3 regions of the Streptomyces sp. NPDC030245 genome follow, and region 1 is predicted to be linked to each of the others. Evidence: predicted binding sites of a transcription regulator. Region 1 holds the regulator's gene; each other region holds the start of a gene.

The links. Region 1 encodes HrcA, which represses chaperone genes, less so after heat shock. Its sites were predicted from a motif close to TTNGCACTCNGNNNNNCNGAGTGCNAA; they were not measured.
Region 2: a site for HrcA is predicted at 2,781-2,807, ahead of groES (co-chaperone GroES). Genes of this name have one in related genera too.
Region 3: a site for HrcA is predicted at 2,132-2,158, ahead of groL (chaperonin GroEL). Genes of this name have one in related genera too.

What each region holds. Positions count from the first base shown of each region.
Region 1 covers NZ_JBVICF010000001.1:457,832-462,962, forward strand. The annotation lists gene ACZ4Z4_RS02040 (nitronate monooxygenase) at 1-15, opposite strand, end outside; gene dnaJ (molecular chaperone DnaJ) at 284-1,423, opposite strand; gene hrcA (heat-inducible transcriptional repressor HrcA) at 1,424-2,440, opposite strand; gene ACZ4Z4_RS02055 (MBL fold metallo-hydrolase) at 2,597-3,331, shown strand; gene ACZ4Z4_RS02060 (DUF3097 domain-containing protein) at 3,367-4,185, shown strand; gene hemW (radical SAM family heme chaperone HemW) at 4,410-5,131, opposite strand, start outside.
Region 2 covers NZ_JBVICF010000012.1:266,388-271,518, forward strand. The annotation lists gene ACZ4Z4_RS30175 (RNA polymerase sigma factor) at 1-168, shown strand, start outside; gene ACZ4Z4_RS30180 (class I SAM-dependent methyltransferase) at 179-1,423, opposite strand; gene ACZ4Z4_RS30185 (polysaccharide deacetylase family protein) at 1,506-2,432, shown strand; gene groES (co-chaperone GroES) at 2,955-3,263, shown strand; gene groL (chaperonin GroEL) at 3,377-5,005, shown strand.
Region 3 covers NZ_JBVICF010000004.1:162,253-167,383, reverse strand. The annotation lists gene ACZ4Z4_RS12795 (esterase/lipase family protein) at 1-276, shown strand, start outside; gene groL (chaperonin GroEL) at 377-2,002, opposite strand; gene ACZ4Z4_RS12785 (cold-shock protein) at 2,318-2,521, opposite strand; gene ACZ4Z4_RS12780 (MoaD/ThiS family protein) at 2,941-3,216, opposite strand; gene thrC (threonine synthase) at 3,359-4,687, opposite strand; SAM riboswitch class I at 4,705-4,833, opposite strand; gene ACZ4Z4_RS12770 (glucosyl-3-phosphoglycerate synthase) at 5,026-5,131, shown strand, end outside.

The DNA of each region.
Region 1 (5,131 bases):
CAGTGCGGAGGACATGCACGCATCGTGCCACGCTCTGTGACCCGGACCGAATCGCGCACCCCGCACCGGGCGTGCGCCGCCCCGTCTGCCCACGCTCCCCCGTCGGCGTCTACCGGCCGTCGCGGCTCGCTCGCGCAGTTCCCCGCGCCCCTGAAGGGGCCCGGGACGGGCCTTCAAGGGGCGCGGGGAACTGCGCGACCAGCCCCCACGAACCCGCAGCCGAACAAAAAGGCCCCCGGCGACGGAACCCGTCGCCGGGGGCCAAAGAACACCGCTCAAGGCGCTACCGCCCGTTGAACGCATCCTTGAGCCGCGAGAACAACCCCTGCTGCCCCGGCTGGAACTGCCCCGTGGGCCGTTCCTCCCCGCGCAGCTGCGCCAGCTCCCGCAGCAGCCGCTCCTGCTCGGGGTCGAGCTTCGTCGGCGTGAGGACCTCGACGTGCACGATGAGGTCACCGCGGCCGCCACCGCGCAGGTGCGTGACGCCACGCCCGTGCAGCGGCACGGACTGCCCGGACTGCGTACCGGGCCGGATGTCGATCTCCTCCAGGCCGTCCAGCGTCTCCAGCGGCACCTTCGTGCCGAGGGCCGCCGCGGTCATCGGGATCGTCACCGTGCAGTGCAGATCGTCGCCGCGCCGCTGGAAGACGGCGTGCGGCAGCTCGTGGATCTCGACGTAGAGGTCGCCGGCGGGGCCGCCGCCGGGGCCGACCTCGCCCTCGCCCGCGAGCTGGATCCGCGTGCCGTTGTCGACACCGGCCGGGATCTTCACGGTCAGCGTCCGGCGCGACCGGATGCGGCCGTCACCGGCGCACTCCGGGCACGGCGTCGGCACGACGGTGCCGAAGCCCTGGCACTGCGGGCAGGGCCGCGAGGTCATGACCTGGCCGAGGAAGGACCGCGTGACCTGCGACACCTCACCGCGACCGCGGCACATGTCACAGGTCTGTGCGGAGGTACCGGGCGCGGCACCCTCACCACTGCACGTCGTACAGACGACAGCCGTGTCGACCTGGATGTCCTTGGTGGTCCCGAAGGCGGCCTCTTCGAGGTCGATCTCCAGGCGGATCATGGCGTCCTGGCCGCGGCGCGTGCGCGACCGCGGGCCACGCTGCGACGCCGTCCCGAAGAACGCGTCCATGATGTCGGAGAAGTTGCCGAAGCCACCGGCGCCGAAGCCGCCCGCGCCTGTGCCGCCGCCCGCCTGGGACAGGGGGTCGCCGCCGAGGTCGTAGACCTGCTTCTTCTGCGGGTCCGACAACACCTCGTACGCGGCGTTGATCTCCTTGAAGCGCTCCTGAGTCTTCGGGTCCGGATTCACATCCGGGTGAAGCTCACGCGCCAGCCTCCGGAAGGCCTTCTTGATCTCGTCCTGGGAAGCGTCGCGGCGCACGCCGAGTACGGCGTAGTAGTCCGTGGCCACTTACGACTCCGCCAGGATCTGTCCGACGTAACGTGCCACTGCGCGTACTGCTCCCATCGTTCCCGGATAGTCCATGCGGGTCGGTCCGACCACGCCGAGTTTGGCGACTGCCTCGCTTCCCGAACCGTAGCCGACCGAGACCACGGACGTGGAGCTGAGCCCCTCATGGGCGTTCTCGTGACCGATCCGTACGGCCATGCCCGAATCCTGCACCTCACCAAGCAACTTGAGGAGCACGACCTGCTCCTCGAGGGCTTCGAGAACGGGCCGGATGGTGAGGGGAAAGTCATGTCCGAAGCGGGTGAGATTGGCGGTGCCGCCGATCATCAGCCGTTCTTCGGTCTCCTCCACGAGCGTTTCGAGGAGGGTGGAGAGGACCGTCGCGACCGTGCCGCGGTCCTCGGTCTCGAAGGCCTCGGGCAGGTCCTGCACCAACTGTGGCACATCCGCGAACCGCCGCCCCGCGACCCTGCTGTTCAGCCTGGCCCGCAGGTCCGCGAGCGCGGTCTCGCCGAACGGCGCCGGGCAGTCGATCATGCGCTGCTCGACCCGGCCCGTGTCCGTGATCAGGACGAGCATCAGCCGGGCCGGAGCGAGCGAGAGCAGCTCCACGTGCCGCACCGTCGACCTGGTGAGCGACGGGTACTGCACGACGGCGACCTGCCGGGTCAGCTGCGCGAGCAGCCGCACCGTGCGCCCCACGACGTCGTCGAGGTCCACGGCGCCGTCGAGGAAGTTCTGGATGGCACGGCGCTCGGGCGCGGTCATCGGCTTGACGCCGGCGAGCTTGTCGACGAACAGCCGATAGCCCTTGTCGGTCGGGATGCGCCCCGCGCTGGTGTGGGGCTGGGCGATGAACCCTTCCTCCTCCAGCGCCGCCATGTCGTTGCGGACGGTGGCCGGGGAGACCCCCAGACGGTGCCGCTCGGTGAGCGCCTTCGAACCGACGGGCTCCTCCGTCCCCACATAGTCATGGACGATGGCGCGCAGCACTTCGAGCCTGCGTTCACTGAGCATCGCGCACACCTCCAGCTGTCTCTGTGAGCCCCGCCTGGCACTCACCGCGGGCGAGTGCCAGCCTTTCAATTGGGCCAGTGTACGGCCGTCGGGTACGGCCCCGGCAAGACAGCGGCTGCCGAACACCGCGCGTGCGGATAGCGTCACCGTATGAACGTGACGCCGGCATGGGAAGCGGCGGGCTGGGAGCGGCTCGCACCGCGCGTGGGGCGGCGGCGCCTGCCCGTCTGGGACTGCACGGCGGGGCTGGTCGTCGGGGACGACGCGGCCCTCATGGTCGAGGCCGGGTCGAGTCTGGCGGAGGGCGCGGCCCTGCGGACCCAGGCCCGGCGGATCCTCGGCGGTGGCCGCAGAGTGACGCACCTCGCACTCACCCACCCGCACTTCGACCACGTCCTCGGCGGTGCCGCCTTCGCGGGCGTGGAGGTGTACGGGGCGGTGGGCATCGACACGGTCCTCACCGAGGGCCGCGAGGAGCTCCGCGAGGACGCGGTGCGCCACGGCCTGGCCGCGGACGCGGCGGCGGAGGCGGCCGACCTCCTGATCCGCCCGCACCACCTGGTGTGCGGGGAGTGGACGCTCGACCTGGGCGGCCTCCAGGTGCTGCTCGCCAACATCGGCCCCGGCCACTCGGGCCACGACCTGGCGGTCCTCGTCCCCGGCACCGACGGCGGACCGGAGGTCGTCTTCTGCGGCGACCTCGTCGAGGAGTCGGGCGAACCGCAGGCGGGCCCGGACGCGGCGCCGAACCACTGGCCGGCGGCGCTGGACCGACTCCTCGACCTGGGCGGCGAGGACGCGCTGTACGTCCCCGGGCACGGCGCGACGGTGAATGCGGCATTTGTCCGGGCGCAACGCGCCACATTGGCCGCCCGCTTCGGCGTGTCGTGACCGCAACACCCTCCGCTCTTCCTATCGTCACCGGAATGCGCCAGTACTCCGCCGACCTCACGCCTCCCTGGAAGAAGCCGAAGCCCGTACCGGAGGTGGCGGCGGACGCCGGCCTCGTGGTCGAGGAGCTGAGCACCGGTTTCTGCGGGGCGGTGATCCGCTGCGAGAAGACGGCGCAGGGCCCGACGGTGACGCTGGAGGACCGCTTCGGCAAGCACCGCGTGTTCCCGATGGAGCCCCGCGGCTTCCTCCTGGAGGGCCGCCCGGTCACCCTGGTCCGCCCCGCGCAGGCCCCTGCTCCCGTACGTCCCTCCCGCACCGCCTCCGGTTCGGTGGCCGTCCCCGGGGCGCGGGCCAGGGTCGCCCGCGCGGGACGCATCTACGTGGAGGGCCGTCACGACGCCGAACTCGTCGAACGCGTCTGGGGCGACGACCTGCGCATCGAGGGCGTCGTCGTCGAGTACCTGGAAGGCATCGACGACCTCCCCGCGATCGTCGCGGACTTCGCCCCCGGCCCCGACGCCCGCCTCGGCGTCCTCGTCGACCACCTGGTCCCCGGCTCCAAGGAGTCCCGCATCGCGGCGGAGGTCACCAGCGCGCACGCCCTGGTGGTCGGCCACCCCTACATCGACGTCTGGGAGGCGGTGAAGCCCGCCTCCGTCGGCATCCCCGGGTGGCCCCGCGTGCCGCGCGGGCAGGACTGGAAGACGGGGGTGTGCAGGGCCCTGGGGTGGCCGGAGAACACGGGCGCGGCATGGCAGCGCATCCTGGGCTCGGTCCACTCCTACAAGGACCTGGAGCCCCCGCTCCTGGGCCGGGTGGAAGAACTGATCGACTTCGTCACCCTGCCCTAGGTCCTGTCGTCACATTCCCGTCGTCCGCCCGGAGGGCGGCCCCGGCGGCGTCTGGTGCGTGCGATCGCAAGGCGCCGGAGCGTCCTCGTGGCGGAGCCACGTGGGCGTTTCGGCAACGCGGCATGGGGGTCCCCCCTGGCCTTTCAGGCCTGGGGGAGGGCGTGCCAGACGCCGCCGGGCAGGCGGGAATGTGACGACAGGGCCTAGGCCCGTGCCGGACGTCCCTAGTCGACCAGGTCCCGCACCACCGCGTCGGCCAGCAACCGCCCCCGGAGCGTCAGCACGGCCCGCCCGTCGTCGTAGGGTCCGGGCTCAAGGAGCCCCTCGTCGCGCGCCCGCGCGGACGCCGCGAGGCCCGCCTCCCGCAGCAGCGACAACGGACACCCCTCCCGCAGCCGCAGCTCCAGCAGGATCCGCTCCACCCGCCGGTCCTCGGCGGAGAGCACCTCCCGCCCGGCCCCCGGCGACCCCCCACCGGCCAGCGCCGCCGCATACGCCCCGGGGTGCTTGACGTTCCACCACCGCACGCCCCCCACGTGGCTGTGCGCGCCCGGCCCGGCGCCCCACCAGTCGGCCCCGCGCCAGTACAGCTCGTTGTGCAGGCACCGCCCGGCCTCGGAGGTCGCCCAGTTGGACACCTCGTACCAGTCGAAGCCCGCACCGCCCAGGATCTCGTCGGCGATGAGGTACCGGTCCGCGTGGACGTCGTCGTCGGTCATCGGCACCTCGCCGCGCCGGATCCGCCGGGCCAGCTGCGTCCCCTCCTCCACGATCAGCGCGTACGCGCTCACGTGGTCGGGCCCGGCCCCGATCGCCGCGTCGAGGGAGGCCCGCCAGTCGTCGTCCGTCTCGCCCGGCGTGCCGTAGATCAGGTCCAGGTTCACGTGGTCGAACCCGGCCGCCCGCGCCTCGGCGACGCACGCCTCGGGCCGGCCGGGCGTATGCG
Region 2 (5,131 bases), on a different contig from region 1:
GCCGAGTCCGCGCTGCGCGACTACCACCTGCTGCCCAGCGTGCGCGGCGACCTCCTGGCCCGGCTCGGCCGCCGGGCGGAGGCGCGCGCGGAGTTCGAGCGGGCGGCGTCGCTGGCACGGAACATGCGGGAACGCGAGCTGCTCCTTGAGCGGGCGGCGGGCTGCTAGGGCGCCAGGTCTATGCGCTGGTGGTGACCGGGTGGCCGATCAGCATGGTCGGGGCGCCCGCGACGCGGGTCAGGAAGACGGTCGCCGCGTTCTTCCCCTGCGGCTTCACCTTGCGCCGCAGCTCCTCCGGCTCCACGGCGGAGCCGCGTTTCTTCACGGTGAGGATGCCGACGCCGCGCTCCCGCAGCAGCGCCTTCAGCTTCTTCACGTTGAAGGGCAGCTGGTCGGTGATCTCGTACGCGGTGGCGTACGGGGTGTCGTGCCGGGCGTCGGAGGTGACGTACGCGATGGTCTCGTCGATGAGCCCGCCCTCGACCCGCGCGGCGACCTCGGCGACCAGGTGGGCGCGGATGACGGCGCCGTCCGGCTCGTACAGGTAGCGCCCGACGGGACGCACCTCGGGGTCCGGCAGCATCGCGGCGAGTGGGGTCCACAGGGAGGCGCCGCCGGGCAGGAGCGTCGCGCGGTGCGAGGCGGGGGTGTCCGTGCCGAACCAGAGCACGGCCTCCTTCACGTCGCCGCCGTCCGAGATCCACTCGGCGCCGGCCTCGGCGGGGACCGCCTCGTGCGGGATGCCGGGCGCGATCTTCAGCGCGGCGAGCGGGGCCTTGAGCGCGGCGCCGATCGCCCAGGAGAGGGGCGGGGAGTAGGCCTCGGGGTCGAAGATCCGGCCGCGTCCGCCCCGCCGCGCCGGGTCGACGAAGACGGCGTCGTACGCGGAGGTGTCCACCTCGGTGACGTCGGTCTCCCGGACCTCGATGAGGCCGGCGAGGTCCAGGGCCTCGGCGTTGGCGCGGGCGACCGCGCAGGTGAGGGGGTCGCGGTCGACGGCGAGCACGGAGATGCCGGCCCGCGCGAGGGCGATGGCGTCGCCGCCGATGCCGCAGCAGAGATCGGCGAGCGAACGCACGCCGAGGGCCCGGAAACTCGTGGCGCGGTGGGCGGCGACGGAGGCGCGCGTGGACTGCTCGACGCCGTTCGGCGTGAAGAACATTCGGGCCGCGTCCTCGGCGCCGAACTTCGCCGCGGCCCGGCGGCGCAGCCGGGCCTGCGCGATGGCGGCGGAGACCAGGAGGGCCGGGTGCGTGCGGCGCAGCCGGGTGGCGGCGGCGAGCTCCTGCGCGGGCTCGACGTCCCGCACCTCGTCGAGCAGGGCCAGGCCCTCGTCGGTGCGCAGGGCGGCGAAGGCGGCGAGAGGGTCGCCGAGGTCGGCCCCGTGGCCGCTCGGCGTGTTCGGGTCGTTCACCTGCCCCATTGTGGGCCAGTCGGTGGATGGTGCGCGGCCGGTGGCGGTGTCGGGCCCTCGCACGGGCCATGGCCTGGGAGGATCCGGCGCCATGCAACTAGTAAGACAAAAAGAAGAATCCACCAGAAGACGGAAGAATCAAGTCCGTGTCCTGGTGGCCGTCCTCTCCGTCTCGGCGGTCGCCTCGGGCTGCGTCTCCGGAGACGGCTCCGACGGCGTGACAGGCGCCCACGGCCGGCAGCGGCTCGACGCCCCGCCCGCCCGCGCCCTCGACTCCTACGCCAGGAGACTCGCAGCGGTCCAGATGGCACGGGCCGCGGCGGCCAAGCGCTGGGGCCTCGCCAAGACCCCGCTGCCGGCACCCGCGCCGCCCAGGACCAAGCCGCGCATCACCACCCGCAAGGGCTTCGAGGTCGAGGGGCACGAGAACCTGCCACCGGTCTTCACGACCATCCCCACCAAGAAGAAGGTCGTCTTCCTGACCATCGACGACGGCGCCGAGAAGGACCCGGCGCTGCTGAGGATGATGAGCGACCTGCGGATCCCGTACACCGCGTTCCTCAGCGACTACCTCGTCAAGGAGGACTACGCCTACTTCAAGAAGATGCAGTCCCGCGGCGTCGTCCTGAACAACCACACCCTGAACCACCGCTACATGCCCGGACTCTCCTACGCGGCACAGCGCCGCGAGATCTGCGGCATGCAGAAGACCATCAAGAAGCGCTACGGCAAACGCCCCGAGCTCTTCCGGCCGCCGTACGGCAACTACAACGAGGACACCTTGCGCGCCGCCAAGGCCTGCGGGATCAAAGCGGTGCCCCTGTGGGCGGCGGAGGCCTTCGCCGACCGCATGGAGTGGCGCGAGTGGGACAAGGACCTGCACCCCGGCGACATCATCCTCACGCACTTCCGGGGGCGCGACGACTGGCAGGGCACCATGCCCGACATGGTCCGCCGGGTCATGAAGACGGTCACCGACAAGGGGTACGCGGTGGCCAGACTGGAGGACTACCTGTGACCCCGCGGGCGCGAGCACACCGCCGCCTCCTCGCCGGGGCCCTCCTGTGCGGAGCACTCGCGCCCGCACTGCTCACGGGCTGCGCGGAATCGGTGGACCCGATCGAAAGACTGGGCAGAAAGGCAGCGCAGAAACTCCCGTCCAGGCCCGGAGCCACGGACGCTCCGGATGCACCGCCCCGCTGTGGGCAGGCGTTCCGCTGGGCGGAACGGGTGGGCACAGCCCCCGGTGCCGGACCAGAGGAAACGAGGCACCCTCCTATCGCCGAGGGGGAACCCCGGACGACCGCAACCCGTTGCCCCGAAGGGGTGCCTCCCACCCCGATCCGCTGAAGCCCGGCGCAGCCGATTGGCACTCCGCTTGACCGAGTGCTAACCCGCGTCCTAGTCTCGCTTCTGGCACTCCCCACTGGAGAGTGCCAACACGCGACGGGCAGGTCCGGCACCCGCGACGACGGATCCACCTGGTCGCCACACCTCAGACTCTTAACCCCGTGAGATCTCCGAAGGGGGAGACCGGATCGTGACGACCGCCAGCTCCAAGGTTGCCATCAAGCCGCTTGAGGACCGCATTGTGGTCCAGCCGCTCGACGCCGAGCAGACCACGGCCTCCGGCCTGGTCATTCCGGACACCGCGAAGGAGAAGCCCCAGGAGGGTGCTGTCCTCGCCGTGGGCCCGGGCCGCTTCGAGAACGGCGAGCGCCTGCCGCTCGACGTGAAGGTCGGCGATGTCGTGCTGTACAGCAAGTACGGCGGCACCGAGGTGAAGTACAACGGCGACGAGTACCTCGTCCTCTCGGCCCGCGACGTGCTCGCGATCGTCGAGAAGTAATTCACCCAGCAGATTTACTTTCCGAGCTGCGCCCCTGGTCACCCCGCTGATTGCCGGGCGGCGAGGGGCGCAGTTCGTGACAACCGAGTTTTCGAGAGGGCTGAATCGCTCCCATGGCGAAGATCCTGAAGTTCGACGAGGACGCCCGTCGCGCCCTTGAGCGCGGCGTCAACAAGCTTGCCGACACCGTCAAGGTGACGATCGGCCCCCGCGGCCGCAACGTCGTCATCGACAAGAAGTTCGGCGCCCCGACCATCACCAACGACGGCGTCACCATCGCCCGCGAGGTGGAGGTCGACGACCCGTACGAGAACCTCGGCGCCCAGCTGGTGAAGGAGGTGGCGACCAAGACCAACGACATCGCGGGTGACGGCACCACCACCGCCACCGTGCTCGCCCAGGCCCTCGTCAAGGAAGGCCTGCGCAACGTCGCCGCCGGCGCCTCCCCGGCCGCCCTGAAGAAGGGCATCGACGCCGCCGTCGCGGCCGTCTCCGAGGAGCTCCTCGCCACCGCCCGTCCGATCGACGACAAGGCCGACATCGCGGCCGTCGCCGGTCTGTCGGCCCAGGACCCGCAGGTCGGCGAGCTCATCGCCGAGGCGATGGACAAGGTCGGCAAGGACGGTGTCATCACCGTCGAGGAGTCCAACACCTTCGGCCTGGAGCTCGACTTCACCGAGGGCATGGCCTTCGACAAGGGCTACCTGTCGCCGTACATGGTCTCCGACCAGGAGCGTATGGAGGCCGTCCTCGACGACCCGTACATCCTGATCCACCAGGGCAAGATCTCCTCGATCCAGGACCTCCTGCCGCTCCTGGAGAAGGTCATCCAGGCCAACTCCTCGAAGCCGCTCCTGATCATCGCCGAGGACGTCGAGGGCGAGGCCCTGTCGACCCTGGTCGTGAACAAGATCCGCGGCACCTTCAACGCCGTCGCGGTGAAGGCCCCCGGCTTCGGCGACCGCCGCAAGGCGATGCTCGGCGACATGGCCACCCTCACCGGTGCCACCGTCATCGCCGAGGAGGTCGGCCTCAAGCTCGACCAGGTCGGCCTCGACGTGCTGGGCACCGCCCGCCGCGTCACCATCACCAAGGACGACACCACGATCGTCGACGGCGGCGGCAACAAGGCCGACGTCGAGGGCCGCGTCTCCCAGATCAAGGCCGAGATCGAGGCCACGGACTCCGACTGGGACCGCGAGAAGCTCCAGGAGCGCCTCGCGAAGCTGGCCGGCGGCGTGTGCGTCATCAAGGTCGGCGCCGCCACCGAGGTGGAGCTGAAGGAGAAGAAGCACCGTCTGGAGGACGCCATCTCCGCGACCCGCGCCGCGGTCGAGGAGGGCATCGTCTCCGGTGGTGGCTCCGCCCTGGTGCACGCCGCCAAGGTGCTCGGCGACTCCCTCGGCAAGGAGGGCGACGAGGCCACCGGTGTCGCCGTCGTCCGCCGCGCCGCCGTCGAGCCGCTGCGCTGGATCGCCGAGAACGCCGGCCTGGAGGGTTACGTCATCACCTCCAAGGTCGCCGAGCTGGAGAAGGGCTTCGGCTTCAACGCCGCGACCGGCGAGTACGGCGACCTGGTCAAGGCCGGCGTCATCGACCCGGTCAAGGTCACCCGCTCCGCCCTGGAGAACGCCGCGTCCATCGCCTCCCTGCTCCTGACGACCGAGACCCTGGTCGTCGAGAAGCCGGCGGAGGAGGAGGCCGAGGCGGGTCACAGCCACGGTCACGGTCACTCCCACTGATCCCAGGCACAGCGCACGCCGAGGCCCGGTGCCCCCGATACGGGGGTGCCGGGCCTCGGCCGTTGGCAGGATGGGCGGATGAGAGCGTGGGGAAGCCGTCCGGACCCGATGAGCCATCCTGAACCG
Region 3 (5,131 bases), on a different contig from region 1:
CTGGAGGGGTTCGGCATCCTCGCCGACGAGCTGAACAAGATCCCCGCGCTGATCGGCCTCGGCTGCGAGGCGGACTTCCGCGAGCACTGCTTCGTGCCGACGGTCAGCGCGATCGCCCTGCGCGACATCGACACCCACGACAAGCTGTACGACCCGGTCACGGCCTCCGCGGAGGAGGAGAGCGAACTGGACGAATTCCTCTGCGCCTCGAAGAACGAGGGCCACACCCTGGTCACCGAGGAACTCTGCACCTGGATCCTGGACCGTCTGCCGTAACCCGGAACCCGGTACCCCGGAAAACGCCCGAGGGCGGCACCCCTTCCTGCGAAGGAGTGCCGCCCTCGGTACGTGAGGACAGTGATCAACCAGAGGTCGATCAGAAGTCCATGTCACCGCCCGGCATGCCGCCCGGAGCGGCGCCCGCGGCGGCCTTCTCCGGCTTGTCGGCGATGACGGCCTCGGTGGTGAGGAACAGCGCGGCGATGGAGGCGGCGTTCTGAAGGGCGGAACGGGTCACCTTCGCCGGGTCGAGGATGCCCTCGGCGATCATGTCGACGTACTCACCGGTCGCGGCGTTCAGGCCGTGGCCGACGGTCAGGTTGCGCACCTTCTCGACGACGACACCGCCCTCCAGGCCGGCGTTGACGGCGATCTGCTTCAGCGGGGCCTCGAGGGCCAGCTTCACGGCGGCGGCACCGGTGGCCTCGTCGCCGTCGAGCTCCAGCTTCTCGAAGACCTGGGAGGCCTGGAGCAGGGCCACGCCACCACCGGCGACGATGCCCTCCTCGACGGCCGCCTTCGCGTTGCGGACGGCGTCCTCGATGCGGTGCTTGCGCTCCTTGAGCTCGACCTCGGTCGCGGCACCGGCCTTGATGACGGCCACGCCGCCCGCGAGCTTCGCCAGGCGCTCCTGGAGCTTCTCGCGGTCGTAGTCCGAGTCGCTGTTCTCGATCTCGGCGCGGATCTGGTTGACGCGGCCCTGAACCTGGTCGCTGTCACCGGCGCCGTCGACGATGGTCGTCTCGTCCTTGGTGATGACGACCTTGCGGGCGCGGCCGAGCAGGTCGAGACCGGCGTTCTCCAGCTTGAGGCCGACCTCCTCGGAGATGACGGTGCCACCGGTGAGGATGGCGATGTCGCCGAGCATGGCCTTGCGGCGGTCACCGAAGCCCGGGGCCTTGACGGCGACGGACTTGAAGGTGCCACGGATCTTGTTGACGACCAGGGTCGACAGGGCCTCGCCCTCGACGTCCTCGGCGATGATCAGCAGCGGCTTGCCCGACTGCATGACCTTCTCCAGGAGCGGAAGGAGGTCCTTCACGTTGGAGATCTTGGAGTTGACGATCAGGATGTACGGGTCGTCGAGCGACGCCTCCATACGCTCCATGTCGGTGGCGAAGTACGCCGAGATGTAGCCCTTGTCGAAGCGCATACCCTCGGTGAGCTCCAGCTCCAGACCGAAGGTCTGGGACTCCTCGACGGTGATGACGCCTTCCTTGCCGACCTTGTCCATCGCCTCGGCGATGAGCTCGCCGATCTGGGTGTCGGCGGCGGAGATGGAGGCCGTCGAAGCGATCTGCTCCTTGGTCTCGACATCCTTCGCCTGCTCGAGCAGGGCGCCGGAGACGGCCTCGACGGCCTTCTCGATGCCGCGCTTGAGGGCCATCGGGTTGGCACCGGCGGCCACGTTGCGCAGACCCTCGCGCACCAGGGCCTGGGCCAGGACGGTCGCGGTCGTCGTGCCGTCACCGGCGACGTCGTCCGTCTTCTTCGCGACCTCCTTGACCAGCTCGGCACCGATCTTCTCGTACGGGTCCTCGAGCTCGATCTCCTTGGCGATGGAGACACCGTCGTTGGTGATCGTGGGGGCGCCCCACTTCTTCTCGAGGACGACGTTGCGACCCTTGGGGCCCAGGGTCACCTTGACGGCGTCGGCGAGCTGGTTCATGCCGCGCTCGAGGCCGCGCCGTGCCTCCTCGTCGAACGCGATGATCTTGGCCATGTGAAGTGGTCCTCCCGGACGGGGTGGCAAGCAAAAACGGACCGTGCTGGTGCCCGCGACGGACGGACTGCGTGCCGTGTGGTTCCTTGCCCCACGCGGCCCGCGGACCTCACCGACCCGATCCAAGTTCTGTCACTCTCACTGGGAGAGTGCTAAGCCCAATGATTAGCACTCGACCCCCACGAGTGCAAGGTGCTCCCGCCAGATCCGCCCGGCGCGCGGGAGCACGGGAGCGTGGGCACACACGAGGGGCCCGTACCCCTGGTGGGATACGAGCCCCTCGCGGTGCGTGCTTCGGTGGTCGGTCGCGCCGAGCTAGACGGCGAGCTTGACCATGTCCGCCTGCGGACCCTTCTGGCCCTGCGAGATCTCGAACTCGACTCGCTGACCTTCTTCAAGGGTGCGGTAGCCGTCCATCTGGATCGCGCTGTAGTGGACGAAAACATCCGCACCACCGTCGACCGCGATGAAGCCGTACCCCTTCTCCGCGTTGAACCACTTGACGGTGCCCTGAGCCATGCCTAACTCCCCTATTACTGGCCCTTGCACAGGACCGCACTTCGCGGACCCGGGTCAGACCTCACCCCCCACTGATTGGGGGTGTGCGCCGGAACGCGTCGACCGCCGCTGAATGTATCTGTCCAACTGCCGTCTGCAACAGGTCAATCGGACGAGAATTCTGGGCGCGCCCGATCGGTAATATGCGGAGAATTCACCGGAATCCAGGGCAAGTCGGGCCGGACAAAAGGCGCATAAGGCTTGAATGGGCAGTGCGCTTTGGCTACTTCTTGTCGGCTCCGGACCGACTTCGTATATGCACTCGGCACTGACGGCGAAGCACGCACCTCAACTGTACCGCGCTCAACCAAGCAGAATTGCCCCCTCCGTTTCTCTCGCGGAGGGGGCAATTCAGTTAACGCAGGGTACTTGCGAAAATGTCAGCCACCAGCCACGGCGGGAATGATCGAGACGCCCGCGCCGTCCGGCGTGGCCGTCTCCAGGCCCTGCTCGAAACGGACGTCGTCGTCGTTCACGTACACGTTGACGAAGCGGCGCAGCTTGCCCTGGTCGTCCAGGACGCGGGCGGCGATCCCGGCGTGGTTCTTCTCCAGATCGGCGATGACCTCCCCCAGATTCGCCCCCTCGGCGGCGACCTCGGCCTTGCCACCGGTGTAGGTGCGCAGGATGGTGGGGATACGGACGTTGACACTCATGGGATTCACCTCGATAGATCACGGGGGGCGCCCCTTTCAGGGGCCGCCCCTCCAGGGGCGCGGGGCTGTTTCGATATGCGGCTCCGCCGCGTGGGCGCGACCAGCCACAGCGGACCCGCAGTCGGGACGAAGGGCTCGGGCCCTACGGCGCCTGGCCGGCAAGACCCGCGGAGCGAAACGCCTCAAGGCTCGGCTTGATGGTCGCCGTGGCCTGCGACGTCTCAGCGACAGCGTCCAGCGTCTTGAGGCCGTCCCCGGTGTTGAGCACGACCGTGGTGAGCGCCGGGTCGAGGAGCCCCGCCTCGAAGAGCTTCTTCGTGACGCCCACCGTCACACCCCCCGCGGTCTCCGCGAAGATCCCTTCCGTGCGGGCGAGAAGCTTGATCGCCTCGACGACCTGCTCGTCGTTCACGTCCTCCACCGCCCCGCCCGTGCGGCGCGCGATGTCGAGGACGTACGGCCCGTCGGCGGGGTTGCCGATGGCCAGCGACTTGGCGATGGTGTTCGGCTTCTGGGGCCGGACCACGTCGTGCCCGGCCTTGAAGGCGGCCGACACGGGCGAGCACCCCTCGGCCTGCGCACCGAAGATCTTGTACGGCTTGTCGGCCACCAGACCGAGGGCGATGAGCTCCTTCAGCCCCTTGTCGATCTTCGTGAGCTGCGAGCCGGAGGCGATCGGGATGACGAGCTGGTCGGGCAGCTCCCAGCCGAGCTGCTCGCAGATCTCGTACGCGAGGGTCTTGGAGCCCTCGCCGTAGTACGGCCGCAGGTTGACGTTGACGAAGCCCCAGCCCTCGCCCAGCGGGTCGCCGATGAGCTCGGAGCAGAAGCGGTTCACGTCGTCGTAGTTGCCCTCGATGCCGACGAGTTCACCGCCGTAGACCGCGGCCATGACGACCTTGCCCTGCTCCAGGTCGTGCGGGATGAAGACGCAGGAGCGGAAGCCCGCGCGGGCGGCGGCGGCGCCGACGGCGCCCGCGAGGTTGCCGGTGGAGGAGCAGGAGAGCGTGGTGAACCCGAAGGCGCGCGCCGCCTCGAGGGCCTGCGCGACGACGCGGTCCTTGAAGGAGTGCGTGGGGTTGCCCGAGTCGTCCTTGACGAACAACTTGCCCTGCTGGGCGCCGAGTTCACGGGCGAGGTTGTCGGCCTTGACGAGCTGGGTCCAGCCGGGGTTGAGGTTCGGCTTGTCGGCCACGTCGGCGGGGACGGGGAGCAGCGGGGCGTAGCGCCAGATGTTGGCGGGGCCGGCCTCGATCTGCTTGCGGAGGGCTTCCGGGTCGCCGAGGGGCAGGTCGTACGCGACTTCGAGGGGGCCGAAACACTCGGCGCAGGCGAAGATCGGGCCGAGCGGGAAGGTGGTGCCGCACTCACGGCAGGAGAGGCCGGAGGCGGGCCCGAGGTCGACGGAAGGGGTGGTGCTTCCCGAAGCGTTCCCGGAGGTGCTTTCGGTGGCGACAGTCTGCACAGCCATGGAGGCGAGGCCCTTTCTCCTCATCTTCCTCGCGACGCATCTCGCCGCGAGACGGAATTGGCACCTTCCCCACCGTGACCTCGCGGTCGGCGGGAGGGTTGCCGGGGCTTCAACGGGCCGTTTCCCTCTGCCCCTCTGGATGAGCGGTTTTCGATTATGGGTTTCAGTTGTCGATCTCAACGCGGCGGCGACCCCGACATGCGATGGTCACCGGCGTTGTTCAAGACTGTAACCGAAGCCCCGGACCCTTGAGATAGTCGTCCGAACAGCGAGATGGATCACATCGATCACTTGTCGATCACCTGTGGTCATCGATCACCCATGGGAGGACCGCGACCGTGCTGGAAGAGGTCGAGCACTGGCTGAGCAGGCGTTCCTGGTCGGTCGCCGACCGGCCGCAGGACCGGCTCGCCGACGCCAAGCGAGCCTGCGGCGCCTCGGTGA